3 regions of the Streptomyces sp. NPDC001002 genome follow, and region 3 is predicted to be linked to each of the others. Evidence: riboswitches for the same ligand, from Rfam matches in the RefSeq annotation. Region 3 holds a riboswitch; each other region holds the start of a gene.
What was found. A riboswitch is a leader RNA that binds a small molecule or an ion and turns the genes downstream of it on or off. The one in region 3 is predicted to bind S-adenosylmethionine.
Positions count from the first base shown of each region.

Region 1: it holds a riboswitch for S-adenosylmethionine, as region 3 does, so the genes downstream of both, ACWDR3_RS11860 (putative leader peptide) here and ACWDR3_RS42610 (aminotransferase class V-fold PLP-dependent enzyme) in region 3, are expected to answer to the same signal.
Region 2: it holds a riboswitch for S-adenosylmethionine, as region 3 does, so the genes downstream of both, ACWDR3_RS21505 (amino acid ABC transporter permease) here and ACWDR3_RS42610 (aminotransferase class V-fold PLP-dependent enzyme) in region 3, are expected to answer to the same signal.

Region 1 is NZ_JBSFLV010000019.1:38,409-43,615, reverse strand. Features, by position in the region: gene ACWDR3_RS11870 (ABC transporter permease) at 1-405, opposite strand, end outside; gene ACWDR3_RS11865 (ABC transporter substrate-binding protein) at 409-2,028, opposite strand; gene ACWDR3_RS11860 (putative leader peptide) at 2,250-2,360, opposite strand; SAM riboswitch class IV at 2,380-2,493, opposite strand; gene ACWDR3_RS11855 (putative leader peptide) at 2,630-2,713, shown strand; gene ACWDR3_RS11850 (sulfite oxidase) at 2,837-4,114, shown strand; gene ACWDR3_RS11845 (MFS transporter) at 4,126-5,207, shown strand, end outside.
Region 2 is NZ_JBSFLV010000045.1:15,855-21,061, forward strand. Features, by position in the region: gene ACWDR3_RS21490 (GNAT family N-acetyltransferase) at 1-434, opposite strand, end outside; gene ACWDR3_RS21495 (ABC transporter substrate-binding protein) at 515-1,543, opposite strand; gene ACWDR3_RS21500 (amino acid ABC transporter ATP-binding protein) at 1,609-2,406, opposite strand; gene ACWDR3_RS21505 (amino acid ABC transporter permease) at 2,403-3,383, opposite strand; SAM riboswitch class IV at 3,722-3,831, opposite strand; gene ACWDR3_RS21510 (glutathione S-transferase C-terminal domain-containing protein) at 3,908-4,771, opposite strand; gene ACWDR3_RS21515 (putative leader peptide) at 4,926-5,036, opposite strand; gene ACWDR3_RS21520 (ABC transporter ATP-binding protein) at 5,170-5,207, opposite strand, start outside.
Region 3 is NZ_JBSFLV010000185.1:6,111-11,317, forward strand. Features, by position in the region: gene ACWDR3_RS42600 (rhomboid family intramembrane serine protease) at 1-521, shown strand, start outside; gene ACWDR3_RS42605 (Lrp/AsnC family transcriptional regulator) at 518-799, shown strand; gene ACWDR3_RS42610 (aminotransferase class V-fold PLP-dependent enzyme) at 832-2,193, opposite strand; SAM riboswitch class IV at 2,360-2,476, opposite strand; gene trpD (anthranilate phosphoribosyltransferase) at 2,553-3,617, opposite strand; gene qcrB (cytochrome bc1 complex cytochrome b subunit) at 3,751-5,207, opposite strand, start outside.

The DNA.
Region 1 (5,207 bases), on a different contig from region 3:
TTGGCGCAGCCAGCGCTGCGAGGTGTAGGTCGCCAGCACGGCCAGACCACCGCCGAGAACCACCGCGAGCAGCAGCGCGGCACCGGTCAACTGCACTGTCTGGGGCAGCGCGTCGGCCAGCGTCGAGGAAACCGGCCGACCGGTGGAGACCGAGTCGCCGAAGTCCCCGCGCACCGCCCGGCCGAGGTAGTCGGCGTACTGGGCCAGGACCGGCTTGTCGAAGCCGTACTCGTGCCGCAGTGCGGCCAGTTGGGCCGGGTCGACCTGCCCCGAGTCCATGCCGGCACTGGCCATCGCCGTGACCGGATCGCCGGGCAGGTAGTCGAGCACCAGGAAGGACACCGTGTAGGCCGCCCACAGCACACCGACCGCCTGGGCGAGCCGTTTGATCGCATAGCGGCGCATGCGTCAGCCGATCCAGGTGTCGTGCAGCTGGATCCGGCTGCCCGAGTCGAAGTCGAGGTCGTGCACCTTCTTCGACACGCCCAGCTGGGTCTGGAGTTCCACCACGGGCACGTTGTACGCGTTCTCCACGATCGACTTCTGCGCCTCGTCCACCAACTGCTTGCGCTTCGCGGTGTCCGCGGTCGCGGCCTGGCCGGACAGAGCCGTGTCCAGTGAACTGGCGGGCAGCCGGTAGAAGTTGGCCAGCTGGGTGGAGAAGGAGCTGCGCAGGATGTCCGGGTCGGCGCGGGTCACGTTGCTCCACACCGCGTCGAAGTCACCGCCCTGGAGCGTAGTGGCGAACTGACTGACCTGGCCCTGCTTGAGCACCACGTCGATCCCGACGGCCTTCAGCTGCTGCTGGACCAGTTCCAGCGCGGGCTGGTTGGTGGCCGAGTTGGGGAACCAGCTGATGGTCAGGCTCAGCTTCTTGCCGTCCTTGGCGCGGATGCCGTCGCTGCCCGCCGTCCAACCGGCCGCGTCCAGCAGGGACTTCGCCTTGGCCGCGTCGAAGGCCAGGTCCGCGGAGAGGTCGGTGTAGTCGGGCGTGGTGTGCGCGAGGACGCTGGTCGCCGGCTGGGTGCCGGTCGGGAACACGGTGTCGGCTATCTGCTTGCGGTCGACGGCGGCCAGGATCGCCTGGCGCACTTTCACGTCCTTGAGCAGCGGCCGCGAGTTGTTGAGTCCCAGGCCGAACACCACCCCGGGGTTGGCCCGGCGCAGGAGGGTGACCGAACCGCCCTTGAGCGCCGCCTCGTTGGCCTTGCCGACGCTGCTGATCGCGTCCACCTGCCCGGACTGGAGACTGCCGGCCCGCACCCCCGCCTCGGGCACGACCTTGAACACCACCTGGTCCAGGTAGGCCTCGCCCTTCCTGGACCACAGCGAGGAGCCCCAGGCGTAGCCGGTGCGCTTGGCCAGGGTGATCGACTGGTTCTGCACGTACTGCTTCAGTACGAACGGGCCGGAGCCGATCACCCCCTGGCTGCACTTCCGCTGCGGGGTCCGCTTCACGCTCGCCGACGACTCGATGCCCAGGGAGTGGGTCGAAGTGGCCTGCAGGAACTGGGCGTTGGGCTGCTTGAAGGCCACCTTGACGGTGAGCGGGTCGACCACGGTGGTGCTCTTGACGCCGCTCAGATAGCCCTGGGCGAGTACCCCCAGGGCGCCGAGCTTCGGCACCGCGTCGAAATTGTCCTTGACGACCTGCGCGGTCAGCTGGGAACCGTCGCTGAAGGTGACCCCCGAGCGCAGATGGAACGTGAACGTCGTCGCGTCGGCGTTGATGTCCCAGCTCTTGGCCAGCCATGGCACGATCTTGCCGGTCTGGGGGTCCTGGTCTGTCAGCGAGTCGACGGTCTGACGTACGGAGTAGATGCTGTCGTTGCTGCCGACCTGCTGCGGGTCCACGCAGCCGGCGTCGGAACCCACCGCGAAGGTCAACGAACCACCGGACTTCGCCGGGCCGCTGCCGCTGCCGCTGTCGGAGCCGCCGGAGCCGCAGGCGGTCAACAGGACACTGGTGGTCAGAAGGGCGGCCAGTGCCGTCCATCGAGTGGGTCGGAAATCCGGATGTGCTCTCACGGAGGGTGCTCCTACTCGTGTCACTGCTCGTGTCACTGGTCGTGTGTCGCCCGTCGTGTGCCGCCCCGCGGAGCACGGCTGCGCGCGGGCATGCCGCACCGGTCGGCGCAACGCCGATGACGGGGCAGGGGAGTTCAGGGAGTCAGGGGGGAGTGGCTACGGGCCGCGACGGACGTCGGACGGACGCGGTCGTGGCGGTCAGCTGCGACGCAGATAAGCCGTCAGCCGCGACAGAGACAGCTGGTGAAGCGCTGAAGGTCGATGTGACGCCGACGGGAGAGCCGGGAGAAGGCGTTCAGGTCACTGCTGTGTCGCACGACCGTCCTCCACATCTCCGCCCCCGGCCACGGGGTCCCGCGCTTGCAGAGATCGTCGGTGATCCTGCCGGGCTTTCACCTGGAGCACCCCACCGCGTCGGAGGGTTGCCGGTCAGCAAGCCAGGGCTTGACGCTGACACTCGATGCCGACCGCGATCGTACGGATCGACGTCGTCGTACGTCAATGGAGCCCTTCACCCGTCAACCACCCTCCCCGCGCTGCCGTTCCGGCCTGACGCGGACGCCTCGTTGACACCCTCCGCTGCGCGTGTTTGCATCCCGCCATGCCGTTGTCGCAGTCGCTGACCCGCCGCCGTGCCGTGGACCTTGTCCGCGTCGCCGCCGCGCTGTGTCGACCGACCGGCTGATCGAGCACCTCCTCGCACCTCTGCCAACAGCCGTGCCGCACAGGCCGGTTGAGCATCCGCCGGCACGTCTCGCGATCCTCCGTGCCGCCCGCACGCTTCGCTCGGACAAGACGAGGACACGCCATGCCGACACCCGCGATCCCGCTCGGCCACCGCCACGAAACGGACTACGACCGCCGCAGACTGCGCCAGTGGCTGGCCGGTGAGGCCAGAGCCGACGGCGTCACCCGCCGGCGGCTGCTCACCCTGCTCGCCGCCACCGCCGCCGGGACCGCGCTCGGCGGCACCCGGCCCGCCCGCGCCGCGGTCCCCGGGATCGTCAAACCCCTGCCGCCCGAGTGGTTCATCGAGCGCGGCACCAACGCCGAGACCCGCTGGGAGGCGCTGCGCGGAACCGGCCACCACACCCCCAACGACCTCTTCTTCGTACGCAACCACACCGCCACCCCCGTCCTGGACGCCGACGACTGGCGGTTGCGGCTGTGGGGGAGCGGGCTGCGCGGCACTCCCAGTGAGGACCGGCCGGTGGAGTTCGGGTACGACGACCTGCGTGCCCTGCCCGCCGTCACCCGTACCGCCTTCGTCGAGTGCGCCGGAAACGGCCGCTCCTACTACACGAACCAGCAGGGCGAGACGGTCACCGGCACCGCGTGGACCCTGGGCGCGATCGGCGTCGCCCGCTGGCGCGGGGTGCGCCTGGCCGACGTACTGCGCAGGGCCGGACTGTCCCGGAACGCCGTGGACGTGCAACCGCGGGGCCTGGACGCCGATTACGTCAGCGGCGGCGAGAGCCTGGGCCGGGTACGCCGTCCGCTGCCGCTGGCCAAGGCGCTGGACGACGTGCTGCTCGCGTACGAGATGAACGGCGAGCCGCTGCCGTACGACCACGGGTACCCGGTGCGGGTGCTGGTGCCGTCCTGGGTGGGGATCGCGTCGATCAAGTGGGTCGGCGACATCGAGGTGTCCGCGCAGCCGCTCCTCTCGCCCTGGAACACCACGTTCTACCGCCTGTTCGGCCCGTCCTACCCGGAAGGCGGCAGCGCGCCGCTCACCCGGCAGGCCACCAAGAGCGCCTTCGAGCTGGCGAGCGGGGCCACGTTCGCGGCGGGACACCGGCACGTGCTGCACGGGCGGTCGTGGTCGGGCGCGGGCGCCGTGGACCACGTCGACATCAGCACCGACGGCGGCGCGAACTGGCGGCGCGCCCACCTGCACGACCGTCCCCGCACCGGCACATGGACCCGCTGGTCCCTGAACTGGCACCCCGAGGCACCCGGTGCCACCCAGCTGCTGGCCCGCGCCACGGACACGGCCGGCCGTACGCAACCGGACCTCGCCGTGCCCAACACGCAGGGCTACCTGTTCGACGCGGTGGTACGGCATCCGGTGAGCGTGGTGTGACGGACGTCTGAATGCTCCCGGGACAAGACCGCGCCACCCGGCGCGTACTGCTGGTGTGCATGGCCGCAGGGGCAACCACCCTGCTGGACCAGGCAGTTCTGAACATCGCCGTTCCGAGCATGCGGCACTCGCTCGGGGCCGGTGCGGCGGACGTCCAGTGGATCGTGGCCGGTTACTCACTCGCCTTCGGCCTGGCCCTCGTGCCCGGCGGCAGCCTCGGCGACCTGCACGGACGCAAGCGGTTCTTCATCGTCGGCATGGCCGTCTTCCTCCTGGCGGGGGTGACGGCCGCGACCGGTGGCGGTCCGGGCATCGTGATCGGTGCGCGGCTGGTGCAGGGCGCCGCCGCCGGGCTCGTCAACTCCCAGGTGATCGGCACCATCCAGGACGTGTTCCACGGGCTCGACCGCGGCCGGGCCCTGGGGCTGTACGCGGTGACGGGCGGTGTCGCCGCGGCACTCGGGCCGCCGCTCGGCGGCGTGCTGGTCGCCGGGCTCGGACCCGGGGCCGGCTGGCGGTACTGCCTCCTGCTGAGCGCACCGTGCGCGGTGGTCACCCTGGTCCTCGCGGCCCGCTGGCTGCCACCGCCCCGGCGCACCGCCCGCGACTCCCGGCTGGACCTCCTCGGCCTCGTCCTGGCCTGCGGCTGCACGCTGACGCTGATGGTGCCGTTCATCAGCACACCGGACAGCGGGGGACAGACACTCCTGTGGGCGGCCGGGGTGTCCGCCCTGGCCTGCGCGTTCGCCGTGCACCAGCGGCTACGGGTCCGCAGGGACCGGGTGCCGCTGGTCCATCCGGCGCTCGCGTCGTCGAAGCCGTACCTGCTGGGCACGGCCGTCGCCATGGCCCAGTTCGGCTCCTCGCTCGCCGCGTCCCTCGTGCTCACCGTCTTCCTCCAGGACGGGCTCGGCCTGTCCGCCCTGCTCACGGCGGCCGTCTCGCTGCCCTCGGCCATCGCGATGGGTGTCTCCTCGGCACTCGCGTGGCGGCTGGTGCGACGGATCGGACCGCGCACGGTCGACGTCGGCCTGGCGCTTGGCATCGGCGCCGCCCTGGCCGGGGCGGTGGCCGCGCTCCTCGCGCCGTCCGC
Region 2 (5,207 bases), on a different contig from region 3:
CGGATGCCCAGGTAGGTGCCCAGTTCGACGGTGCGGGGCAGGTAGGGGCCGGGTTCGGTGCGGGCGACCAGGTCGAGGATCTCGGGTACGTCGTCGGGTCCGAGGCGTACGGCCTCGGGGGCGGGCTCGGCCCACAGGCCGGTGTCGACGAACTGGACGCCCTCACCGGAGCGGACGATCTCCCAGCCGTGCGGAGCCTCGCTCACTCCGCGCACCGCGGCGGTGCCGCCGGGGCCGACGAGGGCGGCCAGGTCGGCCCAGGCGCGCGGGTCGTCATTGTCGGTGATGGCGTGGAAGCCGGCCACGTCGACGGGGTAGCGGGCGGCGCGGCCGACGCGCTCGGCGAAGTGGGCGTGCGGGCCGGTGAGCGCGGCCCAGGCCGGGTTGTCCAGGACGTGGGAGGTGGTGGTGTCGAGACTGGCGGTGGAAGACATCGGGTGACGGCTCCGGTACTGGTCGCACGGGTCGGGGACCCTGCCGGGACGCGGCGGGGTCCCCTTGCGGAGAGGGTGGGTCAGGAGTCGCTGAGGGGCAGTCCGGGCGGGTTGACCTCGGACTTGGCGACGGCCTCGTTGGAGAGGTTCCAGGCGGCCAGCCACTTGGCGTACTGCCCGTTCTTGATCAGGTAGTTGATCGCGTCGGCCAGCGGCTTGGCGAGGCCGCTGTCCTTCTTCGCGGTGGCCGCGATCAGGCCCTGGAGGGAGGAGCCGGCGCCGGAGTACGTGCCCGCGTTGCGGACCGCCTTGGCCGTGCCCTTGGTCGAGGAGACCTGGTAGGCGACCGAGGGGTTCGGCGAGAGGTAGGCGTCGATCTTCCCGGAGGTCAGCGCGAGGTAGGTGCTGTTGTTGTCCTGGAAGTACTTGACCGTGAGCGCCTTCTTGCCCTCGGCGGCGAGCTTCTTCTTCCACTCCAGGAGGATCCGCTCCTGGTTGGTGCCCGCGCCCACGGCGACGGTCTTGCCGGCGAGGTTCTCGTAATTGCCGTCGAAGTTCCAGGAGTTGTCGGCCTTCACCGCGAAGCCGAGGTTGTCCTCGCGGTAGGAGGCGAACTCGTACTTCGCCTTGCGCTCCTCGGTGTCGGTCACGTTGGAGAAGGCGACCTGGACCTTGCCGCTGTCCAGGCCGATGAAGAGGTTCTCCCAAGTGGAGTTCTTCAGCTCGGGCTTGAGGCCGAGGACGGCGGCGACCAGACGGCCGATGTCGGTCTCCGAACCGGTGAGGGTCTTCTGGTCCGAGCCGACGTAACCGAGCGGCGGGGAGCCGGCGGGCAGAAAGCCGACACCGATCTCCAACTTGCCGCTCTTGGCTATGTCCTTGGGCAACTCGGCGCTGATCGACTTCACTTCGGAGACCTTCAGCGTGGTCTCCTTGGCGGCGCCGAGGGACAGGGCACCCACGGTGACCGAACCGGCGGCCGCGTTGTCGGTCGTGGTGGCCGCGTCGCTGTCTCCCCCGCAGGCGGCGAGCCCGCCGGCGAGAGCGGCGACGACGGTGCCGGCGGTGAGTCCGCGAGTGAGTCTGCTGCGAAGGCTGAGGGGAGACATGGCTGTTCCTAGGTTCGGTGTTCGGGACGGTGGAAGAGGGCGAAAGGTGCTGGAGGTGCGGGGGGTCAGAGGACCTTGCTGAGGAAGTCGCGGGTCCGTTCGTGCTGCGGCTTGTCGAGGACCTCGTGCGGCGGGCCCTGCTCGACGATCTTTCCGCCGTCGATGAAGACGACCCGGTCGGCGACCTCGCGGGCGAAGCCGATCTCGTGGGTGACGATGACGAGGGTGGTGCCGCTGGTCGCCAAGTCCTTGATGACGGCGAGGACTTCGCCGACGAGTTCGGGGTCGAGGGCGGAGGTCGGCTCGTCGAAGAGGATGACGCCGGGGCGCAGGGCGAGGGCGCGGGCGATGGCGACGCGCTGCTGCTGGCCGCCGGACAGCTGGCGCGGATAGGCGCCGGCCTTCTCGCCGAGCCCGACCCGGCCGAGCAACTCGCGGGCCAGTTCCAGGGCTTCGGGCTTGCCGAGCCGGCCGGTGGCCACCGGTGCCGCGGCCACGTTGTCGAGGACGGTCAGGTGCGGGAACAGGTTGAAGTTCTGGAAGACGAACCCGATCCGGCTGCGCTGGGCGCGGATGGCCCGCTCGCTGAGCTCCTTCAGCCGCTCCCCCTGCCTCTTCACGCCGATCAGTTCGCCGTTGACGCTGACGTAGCCGATCTCCGGCTTCTCCAGGTGGTTGATGACCCGCAGCAGCGTGGACTTGCCAGAGCCGGACGGGCCGAGGATGACGGTGACCTCGCCGGGCCGCACGGTCAGGTCGACGCCGTCCAGCACCCGGTGGGCGCCGTACCACTTGTGCACGTCGTGCACCTCCACGGCGGCGGGCGTGATGTCGGTCGGCGGTTCGAGGGTCTGGGCGCTCATATCGCGGCCTCCCGGCGGATGCGGGCCCGCAGATCGGTGAGGCCGGTGCGGAGCTTCTGGATCGGGGTCGGCGGCAGGGAGCGCGTGGCGCCCCGGGCGTAGTACCGCTCGACGTAGAACTGGATGACGGACACCACGCTGGTCAGGATCAGGTACCAGACGGTGACGACCAGGAGCAGCGGGACGATGTCGCCGGGGTAGGTGGAGCCCATCGTCTGCGCGGAGCCGAACAGGTCGAGCAGAGAGACGTAGAAGACCAGCGAGGTGCTCTTGATCAGGCCGATCAGCTGGTTGACGTAGTTCGGGGTGATGGAGCGCAGCGCCTGCGGGAAGACGATCCGGCGGAACTGGTAGCTCTTGGGCAGGCCGAGGGCGGAGGCCGCCTCGTGCTGGCCCTGGTCGACGGAGAGGATGCCGCCGCGGACCACTTCGGCCGCGTAGGCCGCCTCGTTGAGACTCAGGCCGATGACGGCGACGACCATGTCCGTGGCCAGCCTCGACTCGTCGAAGGAGAAGAAGGCCGGCCCGAAGGGGACGCCGACGCTCAACGTCTTGTAGAGGGCGCTGAAGTTGTAGAGGAAGAGCAGTACCACGATCAGCGGGATCGAGCGCAGGGCCCAGACGTAGGTCCAGCTCACCGCGCGCAGCACCGGCGACCTGGAGAGTCTGGCCAGGGCGAGCAGGATGCCGCCGAGGAGGCCCAACACGGCGCTGTAGGCGGCCACTTCGAGGGTGATGAGCAGCCCGTCGAGGATGGTCGGCCGCAGGAACCAGTACCCGAAGCGGTCCCACTGGTAGAACGGGTTGGTCGCCAGGCCGTGCACGAACTGGGCCGCGAGGACCAGCACGACCGCGGTGGCGATCCAGCGCCCCGGCCGGCGCAGCGGCTGAACTCGCTGTGCGGTGAGGGGTTTTGACGGTTCGTCGGCAGGCGGTGCCTCGGCGAGGGACACGGCGGCGCCAGGGGGTTCACTCATGGTGGGCTCCGGCAGGTTCGGACACCCCGCACCGCGGCGGTGGACGCGCGACGGCGGGCGGCGCGCGCGGGTGCACGGGGCTGGGGGCGGGGAGGGGAACTGCACACCGGCGGAGGCGGGTGTGCGTCAGAGGTGCGCGGGCTGGGTGGTCGTCAGCCCCGACAGCGGGCACGGCCCGGTGCGGTACACAGTGCGCTGCTGACCCGGAGCAGATCGACGGCGCGGTCGGCGACGAACAGGTTCGCGTACGACAGTACGCAGCCCTGCGGGCGGCATGCGGCCGTCCTGGGAGCTGCGTACATGGCGTCACCTGTCACTGTCGGAGGCCCCCGGAAGGGGCCGCGCGCTTACCGAAACGTCATCCGGTCCGGTCGTCACCTGGGGCACCCCACCGCGGTGCGAGGGTTGCCGGTCAGCAAGCCAGGGCTTGTCGCTGACACTCATGACCGTTCTGGGCGATATTCAAGACACTTGCCCGAACGAATGTCAACGCCGGTCCACGAAGTGGAACGGCTACGGGACTGCTAGTGGGCCGCGTGGGCAGCCCAGTCGAGGATCTGTACGGCCGCGCCGGCCGCCTCCAGTCCCCGGCAGCGGGCGTGATGGCGGCGGGCGATGCCGTCCAGGTCGAGATGGGTGCCGAAGGCCGGGTGGGCGGCCAGCCGGCGGGCGTACGCCCACAGGGTGGGGTGGTCGGCGATGCGCTCGACCGCGCAGGCGTCCAGGTGATGGCGGTGCACGGTGTCGAGTTGGACCAGCGTGACCCACAACTCGACGTCGGCGGCGGTGATCTGATCCCGGATCATGTGGTCGCGGCCGACGAGCCAGCGCTCCAGAGCGCCCAGCGATTCCAGCAGCGCCTCAAGGGCCGCGTCGCGCTCCGCCTGCTCGATGCCGGACTGTCCGGCGCGCTGGGCGGCTCCCTCGATGTCCTGTGCGCACATCCGCTCGACGGCCTCGATCTCCGACTCCGCGCCGCACGGGTACAGCGAGAGCCGGTCGGCGCCGAAGCGGCGGGCGAGGTCGCGGGTGATGTCCGGAGCGTGCGTGCTGACGATCCGCCCGGACCAGTCGTCGCTGAGGACGGGTCCGACGGCCGGTCCTGAGTAGCGGTGGGCGCTCGCCTCGTACAGCGGGCGCAGCACGGAGTGGCCGTCCTGCGGGGAGTCGGGAACGGCGGGCAGATAGGTCGCCGGACAGACGGTGTCCAGGCCGAGCAGGCTGTGGGTGACGGCGATGCGCAGGCCGTCGGGACACGCGGTGGACAGATGGAGGCGGTAGCGGCGCGGAACGGCGTAGTGGCCGCTGCGCGGATCGCCGCCGATGCGGCCCCGGAAGGCGGGCGTGGACGGAGTGGTGGTGTGGGCGGCCAGCGGTGTGACGGACATGACTCTCCCCGGGAGCGGGCGCGGACGTACGCGCGGCGGAAGCGACGTCGGACGGGAAGGGGCCGGGCTCAGCCGTGCGTGGCGGACGGACGACGCCGGTGGCGTCCGGTCGCGGGACGACGCGTGGGCGTCGCGGGCACGGGAGGGGCGCGGCTCAGCCGAGGCGGCTGATCGCGCTGCAGACGCGCAGCAGATCGATGTGGCGGCGGGAGGTGAGGAGAGGCGAGCGGCTCACGCGTACGGTGACCGGTCCAAGGCGCCTCATGTCATTCCCTACCTGTTCACTAGGATTCCCTTCTGGAGTGTCGATCCCCCTGGCTGCGGCGTCAAGAGGGCGTCCACCGACCGGTCGGTGTCCCGTTCGCTTCCGGTGCCCCCATCGGTCTCCGGTGTCCCGTTCAGTTCACGTCGGCCCGGGCGGCGTCGTCGTCCGTCG
Region 3 (5,207 bases):
CGGCCGGCTCCGCCCTCACCCCCGCGACGGCCCTCTTCATCCACGGCAGCTGGATCCACCTGCTCGGCAACATGCTCTTCCTCTACGTCTTCGGCGTGATGACCGAGGAGCGGATGGGCCGCGTGCAGTTCACGCTCTTCTACCTGGTCTGCGGCTATCTCGCCCTGCTGGGGTACGCGGCCGCCAACTCCTCCTCCGACCAGTCCCTGGTGGGGGCGTCGGGGGCGATCTCGGCGATCCTCGGTGCGTTTCTGTACCTGTTCCCCGGGGCGCGGGTGACGAGCCTGCTGCCGTTCCTGTTCTTTCTGCCGATGCGGTTTCCGGCGTGGGTGGTGCTGCCGTTCTGGGCGGCGCTGCAGTGGGTGGCGGCGGGGCGGGCGGAGCAGGGGCCCGGGGTGGCGTATCTGGCACACCTGGTGGGCTTCTCGCTGGGCTTCGGCTACGCGTGGGCCCGATTCCGCCGTACGACTAGAGTGAAGGCCGCCCCAGCTCCGGCCCCCGAGGGAGAGAACCAGCCGTGATCACCGCGATCGTCCTCATCAAGACCAGCGTGGACCGGATCCCTGAGATCGCGGAGTCGATTGCCTCGCTGGAATCTGTGAGCGAGGTGTTCTCCGTGACGGGTACGTATGACTTGATCGCGATGGTTCGGGTCAAGGAGCACGAGGATCTCGCCGAGGTGATCCCGGGGCGGATCAGCAAGATTCCCGGGGTTGAGGGGACCGATACGCATGTGGCGTTTCGGACGTACTCCCAGCATGACCTGGAGGCGGCTTTTGCGATCGGGTTGGACTCCTGACCACCTGAAGACCGCCTCCGGACCGAAACTCCTCACACAGTCGGGACGCAGCGGCCGTTCTCCGTTGTGTACTTCCACTTGGCGCCGTCGGTCACCAGTTCCTTGACCGCGCCGATGAAGCGCTCCACGTGCTCGTCGGGGGTGCCCGCGCCGAAGCTCACTCGGATTGCGTTGAGGGACTTCTCGCCCGGGGCCGCCTCGGGGGCGCCACATTCGCCCTGGGTCTGGGGGTCGGTGCCCAGGAGGGTGCGGAGCAAGGGGTGGGCGCAGAAGAGGCCGTCGCGGACGCCGATGCCGTACTCGGCGGAGAGTGCGGCGGCGAAGTGGGAGCTGTTCCAGCCGTCGACGACGAAGGAGATCACGCCCACGCGCGGGGCGTCGTCGCCGAAGAGGGACAGGACCTTCACCTCCGGGACTTCCGCCAGGCCCGCCCGTACCTTCCCGATCAGGTGCTGCTCGCGCGCGACCAGCGTGTCGAAGCCCGCCTCGGTCAGCGCCTTGCAGGCCGACGCGATGGAGTAGGCGCCGATCACGTTGGGCGAGCCCGCTTCATGCCTCGCGGCGCTGTCGTGCCACTCCACCTCCACTCCCCCGTCCTCGCGCCGGGCGACCTTGCGGCTGGCGCCGCCGCCCGCGAGGTAGGGGTCGGCCGCCTGGAGCCAGTCGGCGCGGCCGGCCAGGACGCCGGAACCGAAGGGGGCGTACAGCTTGTGGCCGGAGAAGGCGATCCAGTCGACGTCGAGGTCCTGGACGGAGACCGGGTGGTGCGGGGCGAGTTGGGCGGCGTCCAGGACGATGCGGGCGCCGTGGGCATGGGCCGCGGCCGCCAACTCCCGTACCGGCCACAGCTCGCCGGTGACGTTCGAGGCGCCGGTGACGCAGACCAGGGCCGGGCCGTAGGGGTCTCGGTTTGCGAGGGCCTGCTCCAGGGTCTCGACGGCCTGGGCCGGGGTGCGCGGGGCGTTGAGGTAGGTGACGCGGGCGTCCTGCCAGGGCAGCAGCGAGGCGTGGTGCTCGGTCTCGAAGACGAAGACCTGGCAGTCGGCGGGCAGAGCGGCGGCGAGCAGGTTGAGGGAGTCCGTGGTCGAGCGGGTGAAGATCAGCTGGTCGTCGGGGCGGCAGTCCAGGAACTCCTCGACCGTCCGGCGGGCGTTCTCGAAGAGGTCCGTGGAGAGCTGCGAGAGGTAGCCGGCACCGCGGTGGACGCTGCCGTAGTAGGGGGCGTAGGCCGCCACGTCGTCCCAGACGCGCTGGAGGGCGGGGGCGCTGGCCGCGTAGTCGAGCGCCGCGTAGGTGACTTCGCCGCCCGTGACGAGCGGGACGGTGACGTCCCGGCCCAGAACGGGCAGCTGGGCACAAATGGTCGGGGCGGCGGCAGCGGTGGAGACAGACATGGCGAACTCCCGTGAGAGGCAAGGCGGTTCCGCCGTGCGAGCGCGCAGGGCTCAAACACGGAGGAGGGTGAAAGGGGATGTGCGGAGGCGGGGCTCGGCGCCCTATCGCATTCGCTTGCTCACGGAGTACTCCCTCGATGACCAGGACCCCTGGTGTCTTTCGAGGGGCCCGCGCTTGCCGCAGACCTCGCTGCCTACGGCCTGGTCTTCACCCGGGGCACCCCGCCACGGACGGAGGGTTGCCGGACAGTCGGCCGGGGCCTCATGACTGTCACTCATGACCTGGTCCAAAAACTTACGTGAGGTGATCGTCGTCCCGCAACCCGTGTCCGGATCGCGGGACGACGACCGCCGTGGTGCTACGCGTTGCTGGCCGCCGACCAGCGCTCCAGGGTCCGCTTGGCGGCGCCCGAGTCGATCGACTCCGCCGCCTTCGCCATCCCGGCCCGGAGCTGGTCCGCCAGCGGCCCGTCACCCGGCTCCAGGGCCACCAGCGCGGCCGCCGAGTTCAGGAGTACGGCGTCCCGCACGGGGCCCGTCTCGCCGTCCAGGAGCCGGCGGGCGACGCCCGCGTTGAACTCGGGGTCGGCGCCGCGCAGGGCCTCCACGGGGACCAGCGGGAGGCCCACGTCACGGGGGTCGAAGGACTCCTCGGTGACCTTGCCGTCGCGGACGATCCACACCCGGGAGGTGGCCGTGGTCGTCAGCTCGTCGAGGCCGTCGTCGCCGCGGAACACCAGGGAGGAGTTGCCGCGCTCGGCGAAGACGCCCGCGATGATGGGCGCCATCCGCGGGTCGGCGACCCCGACCGCCTGGGCCCGCACCTTGGCGGGGTTGGTCAGCGGGCCCAGCGCGTTGAAGACCGTACGGATGCCCAACTGGCCGCGCGCGGCGCCCGCGTGACGCAGGGCCGGGTGGAACTTGATCGCGAAGCAGAAGGTGATCCCGGCCTCCTCGGCGACCTCGGCCACCCGCTTGGGGGTCAGCTCCAGGTTGACGCCGAGCCGTTCCAGGACGTCGGAGGCGCCGGACGCGGAGGACGCGGCCCGGTTGCCGTGCTTGACGACCTTCGCACCCGTGCCGGCGATCACGATCGAGGACATCGTGGAGATGTTCACCGTCTTCGCGCCGTCGCCACCGGTGCCGACGATGTCCACCGTCTTCCCGGACACCTCGATCACGTTGGCGTGCGCGTACATCGCGCGCACCAGACCGGTGATCTCCTCGACGGTCTCGCCCTTGGCCCGCAGCGCCACCACGAACCCGGCGATCTGCGCGTCCGTCGCCTCGCCGCGCATGATCTGGTCCATCGCCCAGAAGGTCGCGTCGGCGTCCTGGTCCTTGCCGTACAGCAGGGAGTTCAGTACCTCGGGCCAGGAACGGCCCGCCGCGGTGTCGCCTCCAGCGGGGGTCACAGCGCTCATACGGCCGCTCCTGGGTGTCGTAGAAGATGCTTCACAAGACGTGCCCCACCCTATCCAGCGCGTGGCACGGCGAAGGGCCCCGTCCGGTGTTCGGACGGGGCCCTTCGACTGTGGCGTGGCGACGCCTCAGCGATCAGTGGTGGCCGTGGCCGCTCGTGATCTCCTTGTACTCCTCGACGGTGGGCTTGGGGATCTGGGACTCCTCGCCGTAGTACGCCTCGCTCAGCTTGGCGCGCAGCTTCTCGGAGCCCTTCACCTTGCGCTCGACGCCGTTCTCGTCGACGGTCGCGCCGATCGCGGCCGGCACGTACTGCTCGTGCGCGGTGAGCGTGTGCAGCGCGTCCTGGCTGAGCGGCTCGTGCACCTCGATGAACTCACCGTGCGGCAGGCGCTTGATGATGCCCGACTCGCGGCCGTGCAGCACCTTGTCGCGGTCCCGGCGCTGCAGGCCCAGGCAGATCCGCTTGGTGGCGACGAACACCAGGACCGGCACGACGAAGAAGCCGATGCGCACGAACCAGGTGATCGAGTTGATCGACAGGTGGAAGTGCGTGGCCCAGAGGTCGTTGCCGCCACCGACGAGCAGGACGAAGTACCAGGAGATCCAGGCGGCGCCGAACGCGGTACGCGTCGGGACGTTGCGTGGACGGTCCAGGATGTGGTGCTCGCGCTTGTCGCCGGTGACCCAGGACTCGATGAACGGGTAGACCGCGATCGAGACCAGGACCAGCGGGAAGATCACCAGCGGGATGAACACGCCCAGGACGAGCGTGTGGCCCCAGGCGTTGATCTCCCAGCCCGGCATGACACGGATCAGGCCCTCGGAGAAGCCCATGTACCAGTCGGGCTGGGCGCCCGTGGAGACCATGTCCGGCCGGTAGGGGCCCATGGCCCAGATCGGGTTGATCGAGGCGATCGCCGCGACGGCCGCGATGACACCGAAGACCAGGAAGAAGAAGCCTCCGGCCTTGGCCATGTAGACCGGCAGCAGCGGCATGCCGACGACGTTGTTGTTCGTCTTTCCGGGGCCCGCGAACTGCGTGTGCTTGTGGTAGAAGACCAGGATCAGGTGGCCGACCACGAGCCCGAGCATGATGCCCGGCAGCAGCAGGATGTGGATCGAGTAGAACCGCGCGACGAAGTCGCCGCCCGGGAACTCGCCGCCGAAGAGGAAGAACGACAGGTACGTGCCGACGATCGGCACGGACAGGACCGCGCCCTCCATGAAGCGGACACCGGTGCCGGAGAGCAGGTCGTCCGGGAGCGAGTAACCGGTGAAGCCGGTGAACATGCCCAGGACGAACAGCAGGAAGCCGAACAGCCAGTTGACCTCACGCGGCTTGCGGAACGCACCCGTGAAGAACACGCGCATCATGTGCACGAACATCGCGGCGAGGAAGATCAGCGCGGCCCAGTGGTGGATCTGCCGGATCAGCAGACCACCGCGCACATCGAAGGAGATGTGCATGGTCGAGTTGAAGGCCTCGGACATCATCTGGCCCTGCAGCGGGATGTAGCTGCCGTGGTACTCCACCTCGTTCATCGACGGGTGGAAGAACAGCGTCAGGTACACACCCGTGAGGATGATGA